Pelagibaculum spongiae: one gene and its partner. Each later gene encodes a partner of the first gene's protein in a complex. Links are inferred from orthologs where the notes say so. Each region holds a gene or a part of one and is shown in the gene's direction. Other genes may lie near its edges.

What was found.
Region 2: the proteins of secA (region 1) and secY are in contact, whole or in part, in a crystal structure (PDB 3DIN), measured with the Thermotoga maritima proteins. The link is inferred for Pelagibaculum spongiae from one-to-one orthologs. Residues at the interface, in WP_004082002.1 of Thermotoga maritima: Glu261, Ala262, Arg263, Lys300, Ala301, Arg302, Thr303, Ile304, Ile305, Leu323, Tyr324, Asp325, Pro326, Val329, Ser330, Tyr333, Ile336, Lys340, Phe345, Val349, Glu363, Phe364, Tyr374, Ser375, Gly376, Gly377, Glu393, Ile395, Thr482, Ser483; in WP_004081795.1 of Thermotoga maritima: Glu108, Gly109, Glu110, Glu111, Ala236, Glu237, Arg238, Arg239, Ile240, Thr241, Ile242, Gln243, Tyr244, Ala245, Arg246, Arg247, Val248, Thr249, Gly250, Arg251, Arg252, Val253, Tyr254, Gly256, Ala257, Ser258, Thr259, Tyr260, Leu261, Pro262.

What each region holds. Positions count from the first base shown.
Region 1 is NZ_QDDL01000001.1:514,016-525,090, reverse strand. The notes cover bases 6,174-9,408. They hold secA (preprotein translocase subunit SecA), read left to right. Parts: upstream 6,174-6,496; coding sequence 6,497-9,208; downstream 9,209-9,408. Other genes in these bases: argJ (bifunctional glutamate N-acetyltransferase/amino-acid acetyltransferase ArgJ), read left to right, coding at 9,280-9,408; DC094_RS02235 (M23 family metallopeptidase), read left to right, coding at 6,174-6,356. Also shown: DC094_RS02265 (D-alanine--D-alanine ligase), read left to right, coding at 1-421; DC094_RS02260 (cell division protein FtsQ/DivIB), read left to right, coding at 426-1,403; cell division protein FtsA, read left to right, coding at 1,428-2,663; cell division protein FtsZ, read left to right, coding at 2,742-3,881; lpxC (UDP-3-O-acyl-N-acetylglucosamine deacetylase), read left to right, coding at 4,043-4,951; DC094_RS02240 (DciA family protein), read right to left, coding at 4,952-5,413; more of DC094_RS02235, read left to right, coding at 5,412-6,173; more of argJ, read left to right, coding at 9,409-10,497; 8-oxo-dGTP diphosphatase MutT, read left to right, coding at 10,497-11,075. UniProt on the Escherichia coli protein: Required for protein export, interacts with the SecYEG preprotein conducting channel.
Region 2 is NZ_QDDL01000009.1:158,469-167,276, reverse strand. The notes cover bases 5,748-8,695. They hold secY (preprotein translocase subunit SecY), read left to right. Parts: upstream 5,748-6,532; coding sequence 6,533-7,858; downstream 7,859-8,695. Other genes in these bases: rpsK (30S ribosomal protein S11), read left to right, coding at 8,468-8,695; rpsM (30S ribosomal protein S13), read left to right, coding at 8,096-8,452; rpmJ (50S ribosomal protein L36), read left to right, coding at 7,884-8,000; rplO (50S ribosomal protein L15), read left to right, coding at 6,099-6,533; rpmD (50S ribosomal protein L30), read left to right, coding at 5,912-6,097. In the rest of the region: rplB (50S ribosomal protein L2), read left to right, coding at 1-154; rpsS (30S ribosomal protein S19), read left to right, coding at 168-446; rplV (50S ribosomal protein L22), read left to right, coding at 460-792; rpsC (30S ribosomal protein S3), read left to right, coding at 804-1,514; rplP (50S ribosomal protein L16), read left to right, coding at 1,528-1,941; rpmC (50S ribosomal protein L29), read left to right, coding at 1,941-2,132; rpsQ (30S ribosomal protein S17), read left to right, coding at 2,132-2,392; rplN (50S ribosomal protein L14), read left to right, coding at 2,510-2,878; rplX (50S ribosomal protein L24), read left to right, coding at 2,893-3,204; rplE (50S ribosomal protein L5), read left to right, coding at 3,217-3,756; rpsN (30S ribosomal protein S14), read left to right, coding at 3,766-4,071; rpsH (30S ribosomal protein S8), read left to right, coding at 4,090-4,482; rplF (50S ribosomal protein L6), read left to right, coding at 4,496-5,029; rplR (50S ribosomal protein L18), read left to right, coding at 5,039-5,392; more of rpsE, read left to right, coding at 5,404-5,747; more of rpsK, read left to right, coding at 8,696-8,808. UniProt on the Escherichia coli protein: The central subunit of the protein translocation channel SecYEG. Consists of two halves formed by TMs 1-5 and 6-10.

The sequences.
Region 1 (11,075 bases):
TGAATCATATATTAAAGGTGGTGAATATACGGTCTCTATTTTAGGTGGTAGAGCACTGCCTTCGGTGCACATGGAAACGCCGAATAAATTTTATGATTATGACGCTAAGTATTTAGCGAATGACACTGAATATTACTGCCCAGGCCTGGATTTAGAAACTGAGCGATTGTTAGGTGATATTGCACTCAGGGCATTTAAAGCCGTTGGTTGTAGTGGTTGGGGGCGTGTTGATTTTATGAGAGATAGTCAGGGTAATTTCTGGCTACTTGAAGTGAATACTATCCCCGGAATGACTAGTCATAGTTTGGTGCCGATGGCAGCCAAGAGTATTGGCTTGGATTTTCCCATGTTAGTAAAAGTTATTTTAGCGGCAACATTAACTGGAAATCCAAATATCACTACTAAAGATTACGGAGCATAGGCTGATGGACCAGCGAATTGAGCCACAGATGTCGAATGAAGCAAATCTAAATCTTGATTCAGACGCGCTTTCTGTGGACGCTTCGCTGGAAATTACCTCATCTACAGGTGAAGGCTTTTCTTCATTAACTGATGATGTGTTAACTGCTCGATCAGATGATGAACTTATTGATCATGTAAATGAAATTGCTATGCCAACTAAAAAGGTTAGCAAGGCTAGAAGGCCAGTAATTAAAGTGCAATTAAAAAGGAGCTTTCGCCATAGACTGACGGTGGCGAGTTCTTCCAGTATTTTACTGTTGGTTTTTGTTGTTATGTGGGGTGGCGCGGTATTAATTAGCAGACCACAAAATTGGCCAATTAGTCATGTTGAAGTGATAGGTGTGATTAACCAGCAGGATCAAGCGCGGATACAGCAGCAATTAAAAGGTATTGCGTCAGATGGTTTTTTTAATTTGAAATTACCTGAATGGCAGTACAAGTTAGAGCAAATCCCTTGGGTGGCTCAAGTGCAGTTGCAAAGAGTTTGGCCGGATCATTTACGGGTTCAAGTGGCAATGCGTCAGCCTGCTGCTCGTTGGGGAAATCAAGCATTGATTGATATCTCCGGTAAAGTTTTTTTACCTGGAGGGAAGGGATTGCCGACAGAGTCGGGTATCATTGATGCACCTGACAGTTTGTCAGAATCAGCCTTGGCATTATTCGCTGCCAGCAGTGAACTTTTAGCGTCGGAGCAGTTAACTATTGAGCGGTTAAGACTCAATCAGCGAAGAAGTGTCGAAATAGTTTTAAAGAACGGTTTGTTGCTTAAAGCGGGTGATATGGCTTTAGCAGAAAATCGATTACGGCGGATGATCGGTGTCTATAAAAAGCACTTAAGTCCGGTTTTGAATGATATTGACTATGTCGATTTACGCCATACGCACGGTTTTGCTGTAGGATGGCGCGAATCGGTAAAAGCTCGGAAAGGAAAGAATGCCTGAGTTATGGAGCGGGGATAAATCTCAATGACGAGAAATCCAGAGAAGAACCTGATTGTCGGCCTCGATATTGGCACTTCGAAAGTAGTGTGTATTGTGGGTGAGATAGCGGTTGATGGTCGACTAAATATCGTCGGTATCGGCTCTCAGTCCTCGCGTGGCTTGAAGAAAGGTGTTGTGGTTAACATCGAATCGACAGTTGATGCGATCCAGCGGGCGGTTGAAGAAGCAGAATTGATGGCAGGTTGCCGTGTTCATTCTGTTTATGCCGGTATTGCTGGAAGTCATATTCGTAGTTTGAACTCCCATGGAATTGTTGCGATTCGCGACCAAGAAGTGGTTGAAGCCGATGTTGATCGTGTTATTGATGCTGCTAGAGCAGTAGCAATTCCTGCCGATCAGAAAATTCTGCATATTTTACCGCAAGAATTTGTAATAGATACTCAAGATGGTATTCGTGAGCCGGTGGGCATGTCGGGCGTACGTCTGGAAGCTAAAGTCCATATGGTAACGGGAGCAGTCAGCGCTGCGCAGAACATCATTAAATGTGTTCGCCGCTGTGGCCTTGAAGTTGAAGATATTATTCTTGAGCAATTGGCATCTAGTTATTCTGTTTTAACAGATGACGAGAAAGAGCTCGGTGTGTGCTTGGTAGATATCGGTGGCGGAACAACCGATATGGCAATTTATACTGATGGTGCAATTCGCCATACAGCAGTCATTCCAATTGCCGGTGATCAAGTCACTAATGACATTGCGGTCGCACTAAGAACACCGACCCAACATGCCGAAGACATTAAAATCCGTTTTGGTAGTGCATTAACCTCACTGGCCAGTATGGATGATCGAGTAGAAGTACCAAGTGTTGGAGATCGACCTCCAAGGCAGATGTCTCGCCAAACTTTAGCTGAAGTGATTGAACCAAGGTATGAAGAATTATTCACTTTGGTTCAGGCTGAGCTTCGTCGAAGTGGTTTTGAAGATATTATTGCTGCCGGCATTGTATTAACCGGTGGTACTTCGAAAATGGAAGGCGCAATTGACCTGGCTGAAGAAGTATTTCATATGCCGGTTCGATTGGGTGTTCCGCAAGGGATTAGTGGTCTTTCAGATGTTGCATGCAACCCAATCCACGCCACAGGTGTTGGATTGTTATGCTATGGTCGCCAGCAGCAACATACCTCTAGAAAATCCAGGCTACCTGTAGAGAAAGGTGATGGTTTGTTTAGTAAGGTCAAAAATTGGTTTCAGGGGAATTTCTAAATTGTTCTGGAAAAAAAGTATTGAAAAAAGGGAAGCGCACGCGCGACGGGTAAACCGGGAAACTGGAGGAGTTTCTGTATGTTTGAATTAATGGATACGTATCCTGATAGTGCAGTAATCAAAGTTGTTGGTGTCGGTGGCGGTGGCGGTAATGCTATTGATCACATGATGAGTACTGCCATCGAAGGTGTTGAATTTGTTGTTGCGAATACGGATGTTCAGGCGCTGAAGAAAAGCCCTGCGCAATCAACGATTCAATTGGGTCAGGAAATTACTAAAGGCTTGGGTGCTGGTGCCAATCCAAACGTGGGTCGTGAGGCTGCATTGGAAGATCGCGAAAGAATTCGTGAGATGCTAGATGGTGCCGATATGGTCTTTATTACTGCAGGTATGGGTGGCGGAACCGGAACAGGTGCTGCGCCAGTATTTGCAGAGATTGCTAATGAGCTAGGTATTTTGACAGTAGCGGTAGTCACAAAGCCGTTCCCGTTTGAAGGCCGTCGCCGCATGGATATTGCACTTCAAGGTATTGAAGAGTTAAGTAAACATGTTGACTCGCTGATTACGATTCCAAACGAAAAGCTATTAAGTGTTTTAGGTAAAGGCACCACTTTACTCGATGCATTTAAAGCCGCTAACAGCGTATTGCAAGGTGCCGTTCAAGGTATTGCGGAGCTGATTACTCGACCTGGTTTAATTAACGTCGACTTTGCTGACGTGCGAACTGTAATGTCTGAAATGGGCATGGCAATGATGGGTACCGGTATCGCCAGTGGCGAAGGCCGTGCTCAAGAAGCCGCGCGCATGGCAATTTCCAGCCCGTTATTGGAAGACGTTAACTTATATGGTGCTCACGGTATTCTGGTCAACATCACATCCGGTATGGATATGGCAATTGACGAGTTTGAAGAAGTGGGTAACACGGTTAAGGAGTTCGCATCTGATGATGCAACGGTTGTTGTCGGTACCGTAATTGACCCAGAGATGCAGGATGAAATGCGGGTAACCGTGGTTGCAACTGGTCTGGGTGAAGTACAAAAGAAAGAGTCTGTGAAGTTGGTGGCAGAAACCAAAAAATCAGATGGTACATTAGACATCGATAAGTTGGATCGTCCAGCTGTATTGCGCAAGCAGGAAGCTCAAAAGGCAGCTAACCCAGCTGGCTCAGATATGGAGTATCTTGATATTCCAGCATTTTTGAGAAAGCAGGCTGATTAGGTTATTTGATGTTCAAGCACGTTTGAAATGAGCGCTAGGCTAAATGCTAACTTGATGCACTTTTTTTATGTTAGTATTTGCCATCATTTTGGATCTGCTTGAGCGATAGCCGCAGAGCTCCAGTTTTATTAACGATTTATGCCGCTTTGGTGCCAGTAGAAATGATCAGGCAGAGAACTTTAAAGAACAAGATTCGAGCAACAGGTGTTGGGTTGCACACAGGTGAAAAGGTCTATTTGACATTGAAACCTGCTCCGGTGAATACAGGTATTGTATTCCGTCGTGTCGACTTAAACCCGGTTGTCGAAATCCCTGCCAGCTTTGATAACGTTGGCGATACAACGCTGTCTACCACGTTGGTAAACGGTGATGTGCGCGTTTCTACAGTTGAGCATTTGCTGTCTGCGATGGCAGGATTAGGAATCGATAACGCCTATGTTGAAGTAACGGCTTCTGAAGTGCCGATTATGGATGGTAGTGCGGGTCCTTTTGTATTCCTGATTCAATCTGCAGGTGTTACTGAGCAATCAGCGCCAAAAGAATTTATTCGCATAAAGCGTAAAATTGTTGTTGAAGATGGCGATAAACGTGCTGTTTTTGAACCGTTTGATGGCTTCAAAGTATCTTTCACTATTGATTTTAATCACCCGGTATTCCGTGGCCGTAGTCAGCATGCGATGCTAGACCTCTCTAGTACTTCTTTTGTTAAAGAGATCAGTCGTGCGCGTACTTTCGGCTTTATGCGTGATATCGAATTCCTCCGTGAGCGAAATCTGGCTTTAGGTGGCAGTGTTAATAATGCGATCGTAATGGATGATTACCGAATTCTAAATGATGACGGTCTTCGCTATGACGATGAATTTGTAAAACACAAGATATTAGACGCTATCGGTGATCTTTACTTGCTAGGCAAAGGTTTAATTGGTGCATTTATTGGTCATAAATCTGGTCATGGTTTGAATAATCAGTTGTTACGTGAACTGGTTAAAAACCCTGATGCTTGGGAAGTTGTGACATTTGAAGCGGAAGACGTCCCCGTTTCTTATATGACACCGGTTACTGCCGATTAATTAGTTATCAAATCCGGCGCTGACGGCGAGGTTTTTCAAAGCTGCGCTCAATTCCGGATCTGAAATATCTTGCGCAGCATTAGTGAGTGCTTCTTTTGCTGTGCGAGACTTTCGTGCTTCTCGTTTACCCTTTAAGCCACCTGACATTTTCGGCTTGTGAACGGTTGGTCGGATAATCACTTCAAGTGCGGAAATACTCCTCAAGCCCACTTCTTGTTGGCAGCGAGCCAAGATTTCCGGTGTTAAAAACTTGAGTCTGGTCGCCCAAGCGGAATGTGTTACCTGAAGCACCAACTTTCCTACACTATAGTTAGCTACAGTAACCTGAGGTGCAAGGATAGGGGGAAGTAGCAGTTTGAATCTTAGATCCAGACGCTGAAGCTTTTCGGCACGACTAATAAGGTTGTTGAGCTTACTTTCTGTAAGCAGCTGTTTAATAGGTCGGGTATTGGAAGTTTGCATGGGTAATAAGTCTTCAGCACAGTTCGCAGAGTTTACTTTAATCAAGCGTAGTCTCAAAGGTGTTAGTAGTCGTTCGTTTAATCTACGTCCGCTTATCTTTGGGTTAATTTCGCTGGTTATCGTTCCTGCATTGGTTACATCTTCTTTCACTTGGTTTTTCACTGGTAAGCCTGCCAGAGAAGATCGTCAAAAAATTGTTCAACTGCAGCAGCAAACGCAGGATGATCAACTTCAATTGCAAGACCTACAACGTCAATATCAACAAGATTTGGATGCTTTAGCCATTCGCATGGGGCGCTTGCAGTCACATATGATGCGATTAAATGCATTAGGTGGTCGCTTGGTTGAAAATTCAGGTCTTGAAAAAGGTGAATTTGATTTTTTGTCTGAGCCAGGTCGTGGTGGCCCTGGAGATGTGCTTTATGCGGAAAATGGTATTGGTGAAAGCAAGCTTAAAGAGCGAGTGAACCGATTAACCGGTTTGATTGCAGATCGGGACATGCAGTTACAAGCCCTTTCAAAGTTGTATACCGGCAGTGAAATCTCTAAAGAATCCAATCTTTCTGGTAGGCCCATTTCTGGTGGGTGGTTGTCGTCTCCCTATGGTATGCGGACAGATCCGTTTAATGGCCGTCAAGTACTGCATAAGGGCATCGATTTTGCCGGAAAACTTGGCAGTGAAGTCACTGCAATTGCCGGAGGGGTCGTCACATGGGCAGACAAGCGGTATGGTTATGGGCAAATGGTTGAGGTAAGTCATGCTGATGGGCTGGTCACTCGATATGGGCATAATAGCCAGTTGGTTGTAAAACGGGGGGATTTGGTTGCAAAAGGACAGGTAATAGCCAAGATGGGATCGAGTGGTCGATCAACGGGACCTCATGTACACCTTGAAGTCTTGAAAAATGGTCGCCATGTTAATCCTTCACGATATTTACGATAGAAATCATCGTAAATTCGCTGTGTGGCCAGAATTTTTTGGATGATCTTGCCCACAGTCTATTTCACGGCGTTAGAATAAGACGCTAGAATGCCTTATCTCCTGCAAGAAAGGGCAGGCAACCAACGGATAGCTACTGCCACATGATCAGTAAAGTATTTACCAAGATTTTCGGAAGTCGCAATCAGCGGCTGGTTCGAGGCATGAACAAAACTGTTCAACAGATAAATGTACTTGAGCCCGACCTTCAAAAACTCACCGACGAACAATTAATTGCTAAAACAGCGGAATTCCGTGAGCGCATCGCCAATGGTGAAACATTGGATAAGTTGCTGCCTGAAGCATTTGCTGTTGCAAGAGAAGCATCGGTTCGAGTGATGGGTATGCGCCATTATGACGTTCAGATGATTGGTGGCTTGGTGCTACACCAGGGCAAGATCTCTGAAATGGCCACAGGCGAAGGTAAAACCCTGATGGCAACCCTACCTATCTACCTAAATGCATTAACCAGCAAAGGTGTTCACGTTATTACCGTGAACGACTACCTTGCAAAGCGTGATGCCGAGTGGATGCGTCCATTATATGAATTCCTTGGTCTATCTGTTGGGGTAAACCTTTCAGGTATGCAGCCTCCGGAAAAGCAGCAGGCTTATGCTTGTGATATTACCTACGGCACAAATAATGAATATGGTTTCGATTATCTTCGAGACAATATGGCATTTCGCGCCGAAGACAAGGTTCAGCGACCGCTGAATTTCGCAATTGTCGATGAAGTGGATTCGATCCTGATCGACGAAGCTAGAACGCCGTTGATTATTTCTGGTCCAGCTGAAGACAGCTCTGAGTTGTACAATAAGATGAATGTTCTGGCACCTCAGCTAGAACGTCAGCAAGAAGAAGAAGGTCCCGGTGACTTTTCGGTAGATGAAAAGAGCAAGCAAATTTTCCTGACTGACCAGGGTCATGAGAAAATTGAAGAATTGTTAGTTGATGCTGGCATGATGGATGAGGGGGACACTTTATACGGTGCTTCCGGTGTTAGCTTACTGCATCATATTAATGCGGCGTTACGTGCGCATAATTTGTTCCAGAAAGATGTCGATTATATTGTTCGTAATGATCAAGTTATTATCGTTGATGAGCATACAGGTCGAACCATGGAAGGCCGTCGCTGGTCAGATGGCTTGCACCAAGCTATCGAAGCTAGAGAAGGTGTATCGGTTCAAAATGAGAACCAAACGCTTGCGTCTATCACCTTTCAGAATTATTTCCGTATTTACCAAAAACTGGGTGGCATGACCGGTACTGCTGATACTGAAGCTTTTGAATTCCAGCAAATTTACAGCTTGGAAGTGGTGGTTACTCCAACTAACCGACCTATGCAGCGTAAAGATCATGGCGACTTGGTTTATCTGAATCAGACCGATAAATTCAATGCAATTGTTGAAGCTATTAAAGAATGTGCTGAGAAGAAACAACCGGTTTTGGTTGGTACGGTATCAATTGAAATTTCAGAATTTTTATCGGACATGCTTAAAAAAGCAGGTATCGAGCATAATGTTCTGAATGCTAAATTTCATGCTAAAGAAGCCGAAATTGTTGAGACTGCCGGTTTACCAGGTCAGGTAACGATTGCAACCAACATGGCTGGTCGTGGTACCGATATTATGTTGGGTGGTAATTTAAATGCAGAGTTAGATCTGCTGGAAAATCCAACTCAAGAAGAAATTGATGCAGTTAAGGCTGATTGGAAAAAGCGCCATGAAGCAGTATTGACTGCTGGCGGTCTGCATATTTTGGGTACTGAACGCCATGAATCTCGACGTATCGATAATCAGTTGCGTGGTCGTGCTGGTCGTCAGGGTGACGCAGGTTCCAGTCGTTTCTATCTGTCATTAGAAGATGATTTAATGCGAATTTTCGCTTCTGATCGAGTTTCTGGAATGATGCAGAAGCTGGGTATGGAAGAAGGTGAAGCGATTGAACACCGTTGGGTGAGTCGAGCGATTGAAAATGCTCAGCGTAAAGTTGAAGGTCGTAACTTTGATGTCCGTAAGCAATTGCTGGAATATGATGATGTTGCTAACGATCAACGCCGAGTAGTCTACCAGCAGCGTAATGAGTTGCTAGAATCTGAAGAAATTATTGAAACCGTTAATACAGTTCGTGAAGATGTACTGGATACTGTGTTTGGTTCGTATGTTCCACTGCAAAGTTTGGAAGAGCAGTGGGATGTTAAAGGATTAGAGCAAGCGATTGCTCAGCAGTTTGCAACTGAATTCCCATTACAGCAGTGGCTGGATGAGGATGATAAGCTGGACTCTGAGAAGCTGCGCGACAAGATTCACAATGAGCTGGTTACTATTTATCAAACCAAGGTTGAGCAGGCTGGATCGGATATTTTCCGCCAGGTTGAAAAGAGCCTGATGCTGCAAACGCTAGATCGGTTGTGGAAAGAGCATTTGGCTGCAATGGATCATTTGCGTATGGGTATCCACTTCCGTGGTTATGCGCAGAAGAACCCTAAGCAAGAATATAAAAAAGAAGCCTTTGAATTATTCAGCAATTTACTAGATGAGTTGAAAGCTGAAGTCATTAAGTTGTTGAGCTTTATTCAAGTGCAAAGCCAAGATGAAGCTGAGGAGCTGGAAGAAGAGCGCCGTCGTCGTGCAGCCGAACTAGAGCAGTTAGAGTATGCGCGCGAAGAGATGAATCAACAGGCAGAAACAAGCCAAGCAACCGGTACCGATGGTGCTAATGTACCTTTCCGACGTAGTGATAAGGTAGGCAGAAATGAGCCCTGCCCTTGTGGTTCGGGTAAAAAGTACAAACAATGCCACGGCAAGCTTGCTTAAAAGTTAAAAAAACTCGATAAACAAATGGCTCCGAAATGGAGCCATTTTTTTAAATTTGGCGGAGAAAAATAATGGCTGTGGGTACAGGTGAATTTCCAGAAATGAACCCGGTAAAAGGTTTTGCTCTAGGTACTACCAAAGCAGGTGTTCGCTATCCGGATCGTAAAGACCTGGTAATTATGTCGCTAGTGCAAGGTTCAGAAACTGCCGCTACTTTTACTAAAAACCGTTTTTGTGCCGCACCAGTTACTTTGGCCAAGCAGCATATGCAATTGCAATCTAGTCGGTACTGGTTAGTCAATACAGGTAATGCGAATGCAGGTACCGGTCAGCAAGGTATGCAGGATGCGCTTGACTGTTGTGCTGCGCTAGCTAAAAAAACCGACCAACCGATTGAGGCTGTACTGCCATTTTCTACTGGTGTGATTGGTGAAAAGCTATCTACAGATAAGGTAATTGCTGGCTTGGATGCTGCGTTGTCGGATTTAAATGAATCTGGTTGGCTGTCTGCTGCCCAGGGCATTATGACCACAGATACTCGACCTAAAGGCGCTTCAATTAAAACCGAAATAGCAGGTAAATCGGTCACGCTAACAGGTATGTCGAAAGGGGCGGGAATGATTTGTCCTAACATGGCAACCATGCTTGGTTTTGCTGCGACAGACGTAAAAATGCCCGCGGATTTATTGCAACAAGCGCTAGCTGAAGCAGTAAATCAGTCGTTTAATTCGATTACTGTTGATGGCGATACTTCTACTAACGATGCTTGCATGTTAGCGGCTACGGGGCAGGGTGAGTTGGAGATTACTTCAGCGGATCAAGCTGAGTACCCGATATTCTGTAATCTATTAAATCAGCTAATGCTTGAGCTAGCACAAGCGATTGTTTGTGATGGCGAGGGCGCGACCAAACTGATCGAATTTAAAGTAATTAATGGTGCGTCGGTCGAAGATTGTCGCGAGGTTGGTTATACCTTGGCACATTCTCCTTTGGTAAAAACTGCATTTTTTGCTTGCGACCCTAACTGGGGCAGAATGGTGGCGGCAATTGGTCGAGCAAAAATCGATCAGTTGGATATTGATGCTATTTCGTTGAAATTAGGGGGTGTGGCATTAATCACCCAAGGTCAGCCAGATCCGACTTACACCGAACAGGCAGGGCAACAGGTGATGGATCAGCAGTCGATTTGTGTCACTGTCGATCTAGCTGCGGGTAATTCGCAAGCCAGCATCTGGACTACCGACCTTTCCCATGAATATGTAACGATCAACGCGGATTATCGTAGCTAATGTTGCAAGTAGTCGCAGGAATTATTCGTCGCGCGGGTAAAGTTTGTATTTGCCGGCGACCGTCGGATAAGCATGAAGGTGATAAATGGGAATTCCCTGGTGGAAAAATTGAGCCAGGTGAAACCCATCAAGAGGCGCTTTATCGCGAACTAGATGAAGAGGTTGGTATTCAGATAGGTCAGGCAGAACCATTGTGTCGATTAGTTTATCGCTACCCAGAAAAAACAGTCTGTTTGAATTTTATGGTAATCGATCATTTTTCAAATGAGCCGTGGGGTAAAGAGGGGCAACCGCTTCAATGGGTCGATCAGAATGACTTGGCAAGTTTTACTTTTCCGAAAGCCAATTTCCCGGTAATTAAAGTATTGTCATTGCCGCAACAGTGTCGAGTTGTTTCTGCCGAACAAATAACCGAAAACATATTGAGTGGGTCGGCGCAAAATGCGGATTTATTGTGTTTGCAACGAGGCCGTCAAACAATAGTCGAGTACGCTGAAACAGCTGCAAATTTGCTTTCTAATTTGCCCTGTGCAGATCATTTATTAGTTGATGACTTTGCTTTGGCACAGCAATTAGCG
Region 2 (8,808 bases), on another replicon or contig:
GAACCCGATCGATCACCCACATGGTGGTGGTGAAGGGCGTACATCTGGTGGCCGTCATCCGGTTTCACCATGGGGTACTCCTACTAAGGGTTACAAGACTCGCAGCAACAAGCGTACGGATAAGCTAATCGTACGTCGTCGCAACCGGAAATAGGTAGAGGGTCGACATGCCTCGTTCACTGAAAAAAGGACCGTTTGTAGACCTTCACCTGATTCAGAAGGTTGAAGCAGCGGTTGAAAGTAAAAACCGTCGTCCTATCAAAACCTGGTCACGCCGTTCCATGATCCTACCGGAAATGGTTGGTCTGACTATCGCTGTACACAATGGTCGTCAGCATATCCCAGTACTTGTTACTGAAGATATGGTAGGCCATAAGCTTGGCGAATTTGCTCCTACCCGTACTTATCGTGGCCATGCCGCCGATAAGAAGGCCAAGAAGCGATAAGGCGGAGATGACGATGGAAACTGTAGCCAAGTTAAAAGGCGCGCAGATCTCTGCGCAAAAAGTTCGTCTCGTTGCAGACCAGGTCCGCGGCTTACCAGTGGATCGCGCTTTGGAACTTCTGACATTCAGCACCAAAAAGGCTGCTGTATTGATTAAGAAGACTCTAGAGTCAGCGATTGCTAACGCCGAGCACAATGATGGTGTAGACATTGACGAACTCCGTGTCAGCACTATTTTTGTTGACGAAGGATCGACGCTGAAGCGTATTCGTCCTCGTGCCAAAGGCCGTGCGAATCGCATCCTGAAGCGCTCCAGTCACATCACTGTGACAGTGTCTGATAGCTAGGGGATAACGAGATGGGTCAAAAAGTACATCCGACGGGTATCCGCCTGGGTATCGTCAAGGACTGGGCCGCTCGCTGGTATGCTGACAGCAAGGATTACGCGAATTTTCTGGCGCAAGATCACCAGATTCGTGAATTCCTGACTAAGGAGCTGAAAAATGCTTCTGTTGGTCGCATTCAGATCGAACGTCCAGCTCGCGCACTGCGTATCACGATTTTCACTGCTCGCCCCGGTATTGTTATCGGTAAGAAAGGTGAAGATGTTGAGAAGCTGCGCAAAAAGGTTACTGCACTGACTGGCATCCCAGCCAACCTGAGCATTGAAGAGATCCGCAAGCCGGAACTCGACGCAATGTTGGTTGCTGAAGGTGTAGGTCAACAGTTGCAGCGCCGTGTAATGTTCCGTCGCGCTATGAAGCGTGCGGTTCAGAATGCCATGCGTTTGGGCGCTAAGGGTATCAAAATCGAAGTATCTGGCCGTTTGGGCGGAGCTGAGATTGCTCGTAGCGAATGGTATCGCGAAGGTCGCGTACCTCTGCATACCTTACGTGCTGACATCGACTATGGCACTTACGAAGCTCTGACCACATACGGAATTATCGGTATTAAGGTTTGGATCTTCAAAGGTGAAGTATTGGGTGGCCAACTTCCTGTAGCTGAAGAAAAGCAGCAACAGCCGAAGAAGCCTGCACGCAACCGGAAGAAGTCCGGTGGCGGTAAGTAAGGGGTAGCCAAGCATGTTGCAACCAAAACGGATGAAATTCCGCAAGATGCATAAAGGTCGTAACCGCGGAACAGCAATTGCCGGTGGCAGTGTTAGTTTTGGTGAGTTCGGTCTGAAGGCGACTGGCCGTGGTCGTATGACTGCACGTCAGATTGAAGCCGCGCGTCGTGTAATTACTCGTCACGTTAAGCGTCAAGGTCAATTGTGGATTCGGGTATTCCCTGATAAGCCAATTACTGAAAAGCCGCTGGAAGTTCGTCAGGGTAAAGGTAAAGGTAATGTTGAATACTGGGTTGCCCAGATTCAGCCTGGCCGTATGCTCTACGAAATTGAAGGTGTGTCGGAAGAAGTAGCTCGCGAGGCGTTCCGCCTAGCATCAAACAAGCTGCCGATTTCAACAATTTTCGTGACTCGGACGGTGATGTGATGAAAGCAGAAGAACTTCGTCAGAAAAGCTCCGATGAGCTGAAGACCGAGCGTCTTGAGCTGCTGAAAGAGCAGTTCAATCTGCGCATGCAGAAGGCGACTGGCCAACTGGCTAAGTCCCACCTTCTGAAAGGTGTGCGCAGAAATATTGCGCGGATCGAAACCGTGCTGAAGCAAAAGGCAGGTGAGTGATGACTGAGCAAGCAAAATTGGTTCGTCACGTGACTGGCCGCGTTGTCAGCGACAAGATGGATAAAACCGTTGTTGTCATGACCGAGCGTAAGGTGAAGCACCCGATCTACGGCAAGTTCGTAACTCGCTCAACCAAGCTGCACGCGAACGATCCCGAGAATACTTGTAAGATCGGCGATCTAGTCACAGTGAAAGAATCCCGTCCTTTGTCTAAGACAAAGAGCTGGGAACTGGTTGAGGTTGTCGAGCAAGCTCGATAACTCTTGTTACCAGCACCGGGTCTGGTGAGATGCCGGAACTGGTGTTACAATCCTGCGCCATTTGAGGCTCGTCGTGTTGGCGAGCCTCTGCGTGGGTACTAGCGGAGATTTCCCAAAATGATTCAGATGCAGTCTGTGCTTGACGTTGCAGACAACAGTGGTGCACGTCGAGTTATGTGTATCAAGGTATTAGGCGGTTCTCACCGTCGTTATGCCGGCGTCGGAGACGTAATCAAAGTCAGCGTAAAGGAAGCGATCCCGCGCGGTAAGGTTAAGAAAGGTGACGTGCATAACGCAGTAGTTGTGCGCACTCGCAAGGGTGTTCGTCGTCCTGACGGTTCCGTGATTCGCTTCGATGGTAACGCGGCGGTACTGCTGAATAAGCAGAACCAGCCTATTGGTACTCGTATTTTTGGCCCAGTGACTCGTGAATTGCGTACAGAACAATTCATGAAAATCGTTTCACTGGCACCAGAAGTGCTTTAAGCGGGTGAAGGTTCATGCGTAAATTACAGAAAGGCGACGAGGTAATCGTCATCAACGGTAAAGACAACGGAAAGCGTGGCACTATTAAAAAAGTGGGCGAAGACCGTGTTTTAGTTGAAGGCATTAACCTGGTCAAAAAGCATGTCAAGCCTAACCCGAACGCGGGTGTGGCAGGTGGCATTGTTGAAAAAGAGGCCGCCCTGCACATCTCTAACGTTGCAATTTTTAATGCAGCGACAGGTAAGGCAGACCGCGTTGGTATCAAGATCGAAGACGACAAAAAGGTTCGTGTGTTTAAATCAAACGGCGAACCAGTCGGTGCCTGATAGGTAATGATGATGGCAAGATTGCAACAAGAATACCGCGATCGCGTAGTCAGTGAGCTCGTAGAGCAATTTGGTTACAAGAGCGTTATGCAAACGCCTCGCATCACCAAGATCACCCTAAACATGGGTGTTGGTGAAGCCTTAGGCGATAAAAAGATTCTCGAACATGCCGTTCGCGATATGACCGCTATTGCTGGTCAAAAGCCAGTTGTGACCCGCGCTCGCCGGTCTGTAGCTGGTTTTAAAGTTCGTGAAGGTTGGCCAATCGGCTGTAAGGTAACTCTACGTCGCGATCAGATGTGGGAATTCCTGGACCGTTTGATCACTATCGCAATTCCACGTGTTCGTGACTTCCGTGGCCTCAATCCTAAATCGTTTGATGGTCGTGGCAACTACTCCATGGGTGTGCGTGAGCAAATCATTTTCCCAGAGATTGACTATGACAAAATAGACACTCTGCGTGGTATGGATATTACCATCACCACCTCTGCGAATAATGATGAAGAAGCTCGTGCGCTGCTCAAGGCGTTCAACTTCCCACTTAAGGGCTAGGAGTAGCAGATGGCAAAGAAAAGCATGATTGCACGCGAAACAAAGCGTACAAAGACTGTGGCCAAATACGCTGAAAAGCGCGCTGCACTCAAGGCCATTATTAACAATCCAGAGACTAGTTTTGAAGAGCGTATGGACGCCGTGAATGCTTTGCAGAAGCTGCCACGTGACGCCAGCCCTTCACGCCAACAGCGCCGCTGTAGCATTACTGGTCGTCCGCACGCGGTTTACCGCAAGTTCGGCCTGTGCCGTAACAAGATCCGTGAAATGGCCATGTTAGGTCAGTTACCGGGTCTTAAAAAGGCCAGCTGGTAACCGGGAGGAAATGAACCAATGAGCATGCAAGATCCCATCGCGGATATGCTGACCCGCATTCGTAACGGCCAGTTAGCTGGTCACGCGAATGTAAGTATGCCTTCTTCTAAAGAGAAGGTAGCAATTGCCGCAGTACTGAAGGCAGAAGGTTTCATCGTTGATTTCGCTGCAAACAGCGAAACCAAGCCAGAACTGACTGTTGAATTGAAGTACTACAATGGCAAGCGGGTTATAGAGCGTCTAGATCGGGCTTCCCGTCCTGGACTGCGTATCTACAAATCTGCAGGCGAGTTGCCTCGGGTCCAAAATGGCCTAGGCATTGCAATTATCTCTACCTCCAAAGGCGTGATGTCGGACCGTAAGGCCCGTGCAGCAGGTCAAGGTGGAGAAGTAATCTGCTACGTCGCCTAAGGAGTTAGCCGGAATGTCCCGAGTAGCCAAGAATCCGGTAGTTCTGCCTGCAGGCGTTGAAATCACACTGAACGGACAAGAAGTTTCCGTTAAGGGCCCTAAGGGTTCTTTACAGCGCGATGTTCACGCCCTGGTTGAATTACGTCAGGAAGAAAATGTAGTCACGTTTATACCTCGTGAAGAGTCGATCAATGCCAAGGCGCAAGCCGGTACGACTCGAGCGCTGGTAAATAACATGGTTAAGGGTGTAAGCAACGGCTTTGAAAAGAAGCTGCAATTAGTTGGTGTTGGTTATCGTGCCCAGTTAGCTGGCAAGAAACTGACTCTACAATTGGGCTTTTCACACCCAGTAGAATACACCGCACCAGAAGGTATTACCTTCGAGCTTCCAGGTCAGACTGATGTCCTGGTTAAGGGTGTGGATAAACAACGCGTTGGTCAGGTTGCGGCTGAAATCCGTAGCTATCGTCCGCCAGAGCCTTACAAAGGTAAAGGTGTGCGTTACTCCGACGAGGTCATCATTCGCAAAGAAGCGAAGAAGAAGTAAGGTCGCAAAATGGATAAGAAAACTTCCCGTTTGCGCCGTGCTCGTCGCACTCGCGCAAAGATTAGTGAGCTGGCCGTGGCACGGTTGTGCGTTCATCGCACCCCGCGTCATATCTACGCTCAGGTGATCAACGCTGAAGGCAACCAAATTTTGGCTGCAGCAGCAACCGTAGAAAAAGACGCCCTGGAAGCAGGTAAGTACTCTGGTAATTCCGATGCTGCAGCAGTAATCGGTAAGCTAGTTGCTGAACGTGCTATCAAAGCTGGCGTTGAAAAGGTTGCCTTTGACCGCTCCGGTTTCATGTATCATGGCCGTGTCAAGGCTCTGGCTGACGCCGCGCGCGAAGCCGGCTTACAGTTCTAAGGGGTCCTAGCATGGCAATGAACGAAACTAAGAACACTGAAGGCTTCGTTGAGAAGCTGGTTCAAATCAACCGAGTAGCCAAGGTTGTTAAAGGTGGCCGTATCTTCGGTTTCACCGCATTGTCCGTAATTGGCGATGGCAATGGCAAGGTTGGCTTTGGTCGCGGTAAGGCACGTGAAGTGCCTGCAGCTATTCAGAAATCTCTGGAAGCAGCACGCCGCAATATGGTACAGGTTTCACTGAAGGGCACTACCCTGCAGCACGAAATCAAATCCGCTCACGGTGGTTCCAAGATCTTCATGAAGCCTGCTTCAGAAGGTACTGGTATTATCGCTGGTGGTGCGATGCGTGCAGTATTGGAAGTAGTTGGCGTTCAGAATGTACTGGCTAAGAGCTATGGTTCTACCAATCCAGCAAACGTGGTTCGCGCTACTGTTAAGGGTTTAGCCAACATGGCTTCACCTGAAAGCGTAGCCGAGAAACGCGGTTTGACTGTGAAAGAGATCCTGGGGTAAGGCAATGGCAGATAACAAGCTGAAGGTTACCCTGGTGAAAAGCACCATCGGTCGCCTTAAAAATCACCAGGCCTGTGTCCGTGGTTTAGGCCTGCGTCGCATCAACCACAGTGTTGAAGTGATCGATACGCCTGAAAATCGCGGAATGATCAACAAGGTTCAATACCTGTTGAAGGTTGAGGAGGCTTAAGATGCGTCTAAATACTCTCAAGCCTGCTGAAGGCTCCAAAACTAATGCTAAACGCGCTGGTCGCGGTATTGGTTCTGGCTTGGGCAAAACTGCTGGCCGCGGTCACAAAGGTCAGAAGTCTCGCTCAGGTGGTTCTACCAAAATTGGATTTGAAGGCGGTCAGATGCCTTTGCAGCGTCGTCTGCCTAAGTTTGGTTTCACTTCTCGCAAATCTTTGGTTAGTGCTGAGGTTCGTTTACACGAGCTGAACCTGATCGAAGGCGACGAAGTAAACCTAGACACGCTAAAGAAAGCCAATTTAATCACTCGCAACATCAAGTTCGCCAAGATTGTATTATCTGGTGAGTTGACTAAAGCAGTGATTGTAAAAGGAATTCGTGCAACGAAAGGCGCACGTCAGGCAATTGAAGCAGCAGGCGGCAAGGTCGAGGACTAATGGCTAATAAACAGATCGAGAGTGCGATGGCGTCTGGCAGCTCAGAGCTTGCCAGTCGCGTCATGTTCCTTCTGGGAGCGATTATCGTTTTCCGGATTGGTAGCTTTATCCCTATTCCGGGTCTGGACTCATCAGTTTTGGCTGATTTGTTCGAGCAACAGAAGAACGGCATTCTTGGTTTGTTTAACATGTTCTCGGGTGGCGCGCTTTCGCGCGCCAGTCTGTTTGCCCTGGGAATCATGCCGTACATTTCTGCATCGATTATTATGCAGTTAATGACGGTCATGCACCCAAAAATGGAGCAGCTGAAGAAAGAAGGTGAATCCGGACGACGCAAAATTAATCAATATACCCGCTACGGTACATTGTTACTGGCTAGCTTCCAGGCGACCGGTATTGCGTTGAACCTGCCTAATTTTGCTCAGGGTCTCGTTTTGAACCCGGGCTTCAGCTTCTATTTTACTGCGATCATTACTTTAGTGACCGGCACCATGTTCCTTATGTGGCTTGGTGAGCAGGTAACTGAAAGAGGTATCGGCAACGGTATTTCAATGATCATCTTTGCGGGTATCGTCGCTGGTTTGCCAAGTGCTATTGGTCAGACTATTGAAAGTGCGCGTCAAGGTGAGATCTCTACCTTTGTAGTTTTACTGCTGGGTGTGATCGGGATCGCAATAACCGCTTTTGTGGTGTTCGTAGAGCGCGGGCAGCGGCGTATCGTAATTAATTACGCACGTCGCCAGCAGGGCCGTAAGGTGTTTGCTGCCCAATCGAGCCATCTGCCTCTGAAAGTGAACATGGCTGGTGTAATACCACCCATTTTTGCTTCCAGTATCATTCTGTTCCCGGGCACAATTGCTCAATGGTTCAGTCAGACAGAAGGCTTTGGTTGGTTGCAAGATATCGCATTAAGTCTGTCCCCTGGGCAGCCGTTATATGTCCTGCTCTACGGAATTGCCATTGTGTTCTTCTGCTTTTTCTACACTGCGATGGTATTCCAGCCAAGGGATATTGCGGATAACCTGAAACGGTCTGGCGCATTTATTCCTGGCATCCGTCCGGGCGAGCAGACAGCCCGTTATGTTGATTCCATTATGGGTCGTTTGACTCTAGTGGGCGCAGTGTATATCACTCTGGTGTCTCTGTTACCTGAATTCATGATTCTATGGTGGCAGGTTCCTTTCTACTTTGGCGGTACATCTTTGCTGATTATCGTTGTGGTTGTGATGGACTTTATGTCTCAAGCACAAGCGCATTTGATGTCCAAGCAATATGACTCACTGCTAAAGAAGGCGAACCTTAAAAACGGTCGCCAGGGTATTTGATCGCATATTGCTTCGAGGTTTAGAAATGAAAGTTCGCGCTTCTGTGAAAAAGATGTGCCGGAACTGCAAGATCGTTAAACGCAATGGCGCTATCCGCGTTATCTGCAAAACCGATCCTCGGCACAAGCAACGTCAAGGTTAATTTACCTTCGTTGTTTGATTTGCAAAAATCATCCAAGTATACTTCCGCCCTCCCTTTTTGAGGGTGGAGCTTTTTCCTAACCAGGAGTTTTTGGAATGGCCCGTATTGCTGGCATTAACATTCCGGTACACAAGCATGCCTGGGTTGGCTTAACATCTGTATATGGTGTAGGTCGGACCCGTGCTTTCCAAATTTTGGAAGCAGCTGGTATTGCACCGGAAACCAAAATCAAGGACCTGTCCGAAGAACAATTGGAGACGGTTCGTGGTGAAGTAGCCAAGTTCACTGTTGAAGGTGACTTGCGTCGTGAAATATCCATGAACATCAAACGACTGATGGATTTAGGCTGCTATCGCGGTCTGCGTCATCGTCGTGGTCTTCCGCTTCGAGGTCAGCGTACCAAAACTAACGCTCGCACCCGTAAGGGTCCGCGTAAGCCGATTCGTAAGTAATTCAGGATAACCTATATGGCAAAGCCAGGTAAGTCTACACGCAAGCGCGTGAAAAAGACTGTAGTTGATGGTGTGGCGCATGTGCATGCGTCGTTCAATAATACGATCATCACCATCAGCGACCGACAGGGCAACGCCCTGTGCTGGGCAACCGCTGGTGGCTCAGGTTTCCGTGGTTCTCGTAAGAGCACACCATTCGCCGCGCAGGTAGCTGCTGAGCGTTGTGGTAACATGGCTCTAGAATTCGGGATGAAGAACCTCGAAGTATTCGTAAAAGGTCCAGGACCTGGACGTGAATCTTCTGTGCGTGCCCTGAACAATGTTGGTTTTAAAATCACCAACATTACTGACGTCAC